2 regions of the Streptosporangium sp. NPDC023963 genome follow, and region 2 is predicted to be linked to the other one. Evidence: riboswitches for the same ligand, from Rfam matches in the RefSeq annotation. Region 2 holds a riboswitch; the other holds the start of a gene.
The links. A riboswitch is a leader RNA that binds a small molecule or an ion and turns the genes downstream of it on or off. The one in region 2 is predicted to bind glycine.

Region 1 (3,200 bases), on a different contig from region 2:
CCGTGGCCCGCTACTACGACGCCGAGGCGCTGGCCGTGGCCCGCAGCGTCGGAGCCCTGGCCGCCTTCGGCCTGCGGGCCCGCCATCTGCGAGCCGTCAAGGCCGCCGCGGAGCGCGAGGCCGGTCTGGTGGAGCAGGCCGTCGCCCCGCTCCTGCGCCGCCGCAGGCCCGGGGCCATCGACCAGGCCGACGAGACGGCCAGGGAGATCTCCGGCCTGCTGCTGGAATTGCACGCCTCCCTGCTGCGTTCCGGCGTTCGTGGGGCCCTGGGCCGGTGAGAACCTGACCAGGCACTCGTACCCCCACGAGTGTTACGTTGAACAAACCGGTCGGAATCCAGCGAAGACGGAGCAGCCCGTGTTGCAGATGGAGGTCGTGGGCGTTCGAGTTGAGATGCCCTCCAACCAGCCGATCGTCTTGCTGAAAGAGACGCATGGGGAGCGTTACCTACCTATCTGGATCGGCATGACGGAGGCCACGGCGATCGCCATGGCCCAGGCCGAGGAACCACCGCCCCGGCCGCTCACGCATGACCTGTTCCGCGACGTGCTCGAAGGGCTCGGGGTCCGGCTGAGCACGGTCAACATCGTCGCCCTGCGCGACGGCATCTTCTTCGCCGATCTCGTGTTCTCCAACGGGGTCGAGGTGAGCGCGCGCCCCTCGGACTCGATCGCCTTGGCACTTCGCACCGGCGCACGTATCTTCGCGAGTGAGGACGTGGTCCGGGAGGCAGGGGTGATCATCCCGGACGACCAGGAGGACGAGGTGGAGAAGTTCAGGGAGTTCCTTGACACGATCACGCCCGAGGACTTCGGCCGCGCGGGGTAGGAATTTCGGTGCATTTACGCTTCACGACGCGCCGAGTGGGGTCGTTGACTGGACTTGGCCCCAGTCCTACGGTGCAAGTGAAACCCGCGGTCGTGCGTAAACCCCCAGATCAGGCCGTGGGATGAGAGAAAGCCGGAGGTCCGCGTGGCGGTCAGCAGCGGCGAGGGTAGAAACGCCGATCAGGATGACCCGGAACGGCGCCAGTCGGCACGTCAGCGCGCGGGTGAAGAGGGTCTGCTGTTCGACGGGCAACCGGTGAAGGTGCCCGCCGACATCGGTTACCGAGGCCCCACGGCCTGTTCCGCGGCCGGCATCACCTACCGGCAACTCGACTACTGGGCGCGCACCGGCCTGGTCGAGCCCACCGTGCGGGCCGCCCACGGCTCCGGCTCCCAGCGGCTGTACGGCTTTCGCGACATCCTGGTCCTCAAGGTCGTCAAGCGTCTCCTCGACACCGGCGTCTCCCTCCAGCAGATCCGCATCGCCGTGCAGCACCTGCGCGACCGGGGCGTCAACGACCTGGCCGGGATCACCCTGATGAGCGACGGGGTGAGCGTCTACGAGTGCACCTCGCCCGACGAGGTCATCGACCTCCTCCAGGGCGGTCAGGGAGTCTTCGGGATAGCTCTGGGACGGGTGTGGCAGGAGGTGGAGGGCTCCCTCGCGGATCTGCCCGGCGAACGCGCGGAGTCGAGCGAGGGCCCTTTAGGAGATCATCAGGCCGATGAGCTGGCCCGCCGTCGCAGAGCACGACGAACCGGGTAAACTCGGACCTGCCACTGACCCTGTGCGGGAGAGACCCCGACCACGATCGGGGCGCCGAAGGAGCAACCTCCCCGGAATCTCTCAGGCACCCGGTACCGCACGGACGAGGCAACTCTGGAAAGCAGGCGCGCTCGCCAGGCGCGACTCACCGACGGTGCAAGCCTCCCGACAAGGGGCAGGTGAAGCTCTCAGGTCACGACCCGCACGACGGTCGTGATGACAGAGGGGGAGACCAGGCATACGCCCGCGCCCAGCGCCGGTCTCCACCCCGTCCCGGGAGGCTTCACCAATGACCGACCTGTCATCGCTCAGCGAACTCGGCTCCCCCGCTTTCGCGACCCGCCACATAGGGCCGGACGACGCCGGCCAGACCCGCATGCTGGAGGCGGTCGGATTCGCCTCCGTCGCCGACCTGGTCGCGGTGGCCGTGCCCGAGGCGATCCGCTCCTCGGAGCGGCTGAGCCTGCCCCCGGCGGCCGGGGAGTCCGAGACCCTCGCCGAGCTCCGGGTCCTCGCCGGGCGCAACACCGTGCTCACCTCGATGATCGGCCTGGGGTACCACGACACGATCACCCCGGGCGTCATCCGCCGCAACCTCCTGGAGAACCCGGGCTGGTACACCGCGTACACGCCCTACCAGCCGGAGATCTCCCAGGGCCGCCTGGAAGCCCTGATCAACTTCCAGACCGTCGTCTCCGACCTGACCGCCCTCGACGTCGCCGGGGCCTCCCTGCTGGACGAGGCCACCGCTGCGGCCGAGGCGATGACCCTGGCCCGCCGCGCGGGCCGCAGCCCCTCGAAGGTGTTCGTGGTGGACGCCGACGCGCTGCCGCAGACCAAGGCGGTGCTGCGCACCCGCGCCGAGCCGCTCGGCATCGAGCTGGTCGAGAGCGACTTCACCGAGGAGCTTCCCGAGTGCTTCGGGGTGCTCGTGCAGTATCCCGGCGCCAGCGGCAGGGTCCGCGACTTCCGCGCCATCGCCGACGCCGCCCACGCGCGCGGCGCCCAGGTGGTCGCCGCCGCCGACCTGCTGGCCCTCACCCTCCTGGCCGCGCCCGGCGAGCTCGGCGCCGACATCGCGGTCGGCTCCTCCCAGCGCTTCGGCGTCCCCATGGGCTTCGGCGGCCCGCACGCCGCCTACATGGCCGTCCGTGACGGCCTGCAGCGCCAGCTGCCGGGCCGCCTGGTGGGCGTCTCCCAGGACGCCGACCAGCGCCCCGCGTACCGGCTCGCGCTCCAGACCCGCGAGCAGCACATCCGCCGCGAGAAGGCCACCAGCAACATCTGCACCGCGCAGGTGCTGCTCGCGGTGATCGCCGGCATGTACGCCGTCTACCACGGCCCCGAGGGCCTGCGCAGGATCGGCCGTCGCACCCACCGGCACGCCGTCGTGCTGGCCGAGGGCCTGCGCCAGGGCGGCGTCGAGGTCGTGCACGACACCTTCTTCGACACCGTGCTCGCCAGGGTTCCCGGCCGCGCCGAGGCGGTCGTCGCCGCGGCCCGCGACAACGGGGTCAACCTGCGCCTGGTCGACGCCGACCACGTGGGCGTCACCTGCGACGAGAGGACCGAGCCCCTCCACCTGGAGCAGGTCCTGGCCGCCTTCG
Region 2 (3,200 bases):
CCGCCCGCTTCCCCGTGGCCCCCGGCGGCACTCCGGCCCGCCGCGGCCGGTAACGTGCGGGAGGGCACCGGGATGGGCACGATGGGCTCACGGCGCCAGGACCTCGGTGCAAGCGCGGCGAAACAGGAGATCATGTCCCGTCCCGTCATCGGCATCACCTGCTACGTCGAACCCGCACGCTTCACCGTCTGGGAGACGACCACCGCGCTCCTGCCGTACGACTACGTCGACCACGTGGCCCGCGCGGGCGGGCAGCCGGTGATCCTGCCCCCGGCGGGCGACCCCGCGACCCTGGCAGGGCGGCTGGACGGGCTGATCCTGGCCGGCGGCGGGGACGTCGGCCCGGAGCGGTACGGGCAGGAGCCGCACGAGCGGACCGGCCACGTCCGGCCGTTCCGCGACGACGCGGAGCTGGGGCTGGTCCGGGCGGCGCTGGAGCGGGGCCTGCCCTTCCTGGGCGTCTGCCGGGGCATGCAGGTCCTGAACGTCTCGCTGGGCGGCACCCTGCACCAGCACCTGCCCGACGTGGTCGGCCACCCGGGGCACGCCCCGGCTCCCGGCCGTTACGGCAGGATGCCGGTGTGGCTCGCCCCCGGCAGCCGGACCTCGAAGATCTTCGGGGCCGAGACCGTGGACGTGGCCCACTACCACCACCAGGCCCTCGACCGGCCGGCCGCGGGCCTGACCGTGACCGCCCACGCCGAGGACGGCACGATCGAGGCCGTGGAGGTGGACGACCACCCCTTCGCCGTCGCCGTCCAGTGGCACCCCGAGACCGACGACGAGTCGGCCCTGTTCGAGGCGCTGGTACGCCACGCCACCCCCTGACCGGCGCGGATCGGGGCGGCGCGGGGATTTCGCTCGGCCTGTTCGGGGCGGCGAGGGGATTTCGCTCGGCCGGTTCGGGCGGTTAGGCTGGCCGCTGACACCGATGAATCCCGTGCGGGAGAGCGTCCTGACACCCAGGCCAGGACCCCTGAAGGAGCAAGCCCTCCCCGCGAACCTCTCAAGGCAAAGGACCGTGCGGGTAGGTGCCCTCTGGAAAGCAGGTCCCACGGCCTCGCCGAAGGTGAAAGTCCGGTAAAACCCGGATGAAACTCTCAGGCACCGACGACAGAGGGGGAGGATGCTCTCATCTGTCCCTTGTCTGAGGTGCGCACATGTCCCGACCTACGCCGCTGCGCGGCGTGCACGAGTCCCTCGGCGCGACGCTGACCGACTTCGCGGGCTGGCTGATGCCGCTCCGCTACGGCAGCGAGTCGGCCGAGCACAACGCGGTCCGCCAGGCGGCCGGCCTGTTCGACCTCTCCCACATGGGCGAGATCTTCGTGACCGGGCCGCAGGCCGCCGAGGCCCTCGACCACGCGCTGGTCGGCCACCTCTCCGCGCTGGAGCCCGGCCGCGCCCGCTACACGATGATCGTCGACGCCGAGGGCGGCGTGCTGGACGACCTGATCGTCTACCGGCTCGCCCCCGCCGAGTTCATGGTCGTCGCCAACGCCTCCAACTATCCGCGGGTGGCCGCCGAGCTGACCGGCCGCGCCAAGGGCTTCGACGCCGCGGTGGACGACCGCTCCGAGCGGTACGCGCTGGTCGCGATCCAGGGCCCGCGCTCCGCGGAGATCCTGGGCGCGCTCACCGACGCCGACCTCGACGGGCTCAAGTACTACGCCGGCCTGCCCGCCGTCGTCGCGGGCCGCGAGGCCCTCATCGCCCGTACCGGGTACACCGGCGAGGACGGCTTCGAGCTGTTCGTCGCGGCCGAGGACGCGGAGCCGGTCTGGGCCGCCCTCACCGAGGCGGGCACGCCGCACGGCCTGGTCCCCGCGGGCCTGTCCGCCCGCGACACCCTCCGGCTGGAGGCCGGGATGCCGCTGTACGGCAACGAGCTGTCGGCCGGGCTGACCCCGTTCGACGCCGGGCTGGGCCGTGTGGTGAGGTTTGACAAGCCGGGCGACTTCGTCGGCCGGGCCGCCCTCGAATCACGCAAGGACGTCCCGCCGTCCCGCCGCCTGGTCGGTCTGATCGCGACCGGCCGCAGGGTGCCCCGGCACGGGTACCCGGTGGTGGTCGCCGGCGACGGCACGGTCGTCGGCGAGGTCACCAGCGGGGCGCCCTCCCAGTCACTGGGCAGGCCCATCGCCATGGCCTACGTGGACAACGGCCTGTCGTCGGGACTGGCCGTGGACATCAGGGGCAGCCACGAGCCGGTCGAGGTCGTCGCACTGCCTTTCTACAGGAGGAAAAAATGAGCAGCATTCCCGAGGAACTGCACTACACCAAGGAACACGAGTGGATCTCCGGCATCGATGACGGCCTGACCCTCACCGTCGGCATCACCGCCTACGCCGCCGAGGCGCTGGGCGACGTGGTCTTCGTGCAGATCCTCCCCGAGGTCGGTTCGACGATCACCGCCGGTGACGCGGTCGGCGAGGTCGAGTCGACCAAGTCGGTGAGCGACATCTTCGCGCCGGTCTCCGGCGAGGTCGTCGAGGTCAACCAGGCCGTCGTGGACGACCCCTCGCTGGTCAACAGCGACTCCTACGGCGACGGCTGGCTGTTCCGCGTACGCCTCGAGGGCTCCGCCGACGACCTGCTGTCGCCGGAGGAGTACGCCGCGCTCACCTCGGGTGAGTCCTAAGCCTCTCCCCCCTCGCGTCACGGCCACGCGCGTCCTTGGGCGCGCGTGGCCGTCCACGCTGGAAGGATTCAGATGACGATCAGCGTCTTCGATCTCTTCAAGATCGGAATCGGCCCGTCCAGCTCGCACACCGGCGGCCCGATGGCCGCCGCCCACAAGTTCGCCCGCGGCCTCCACCAGGACGGGCTCCTGGAGAAGACCGCCCGGGTGAGCGCCGTCCTGTACGGCTCGCTGGGCCTGACCGGCAAGGGTCACGGCAGCGACAAGGCCGTGCTGCTCGGCCTGTCCGGCGAGAAGCCCGAGCTGGTCGACGTCGACACGGTCGACGAGCGGCTCGCCGCCATGCGCGAGTCCGGCACCCTCTCCCTGTACGGCTCCCGCGAGATCCCCTTCGTCATCGGCGAGGACCTCGTCTTCGAACGCAAGATCTCGCTCCCCGGCCACCCCAACGGCATGCGCTTCACCGCGCTGTCCGAGTCCGGCGAGACGATCCGCGAGAAGGTCTACTACTCGGTGGGCGGCGGCTTCGTCGTCGACGAGAACGCCACCGGTGCCGACC

Region 1: linked by a shared signal. The riboswitch ahead of gcvP (aminomethyl-transferring glycine dehydrogenase) and the one ahead of gcvT (glycine cleavage system aminomethyltransferase GcvT) in region 2 are both predicted to bind glycine.

Annotation. Positions count from the first base shown of each region.
Region 1 covers NZ_JBEZZK010000020.1:35,454-38,653, forward strand. The annotation lists gene AB0F88_RS38140 (MerR family transcriptional regulator) at 1-278, shown strand, start outside; gene AB0F88_RS38145 (bifunctional nuclease family protein) at 358-828, shown strand; gene AB0F88_RS38150 (MerR family transcriptional regulator) at 1,063-1,593, shown strand; glycine riboswitch at 1,609-1,701, shown strand; gene gcvP (aminomethyl-transferring glycine dehydrogenase) at 1,883-3,200, shown strand, end outside.
Region 2 covers NZ_JBEZZK010000002.1:1,037,433-1,040,632, reverse strand. The annotation lists gene AB0F88_RS10555 (gamma-glutamyl-gamma-aminobutyrate hydrolase family protein) at 133-828, shown strand; glycine riboswitch at 934-1,032, shown strand; glycine riboswitch at 1,033-1,127, shown strand; gene gcvT (glycine cleavage system aminomethyltransferase GcvT) at 1,161-2,252, shown strand; gene gcvH (glycine cleavage system protein GcvH) at 2,249-2,641, shown strand; gene AB0F88_RS10540 (L-serine ammonia-lyase) at 2,714-3,200, shown strand, end outside.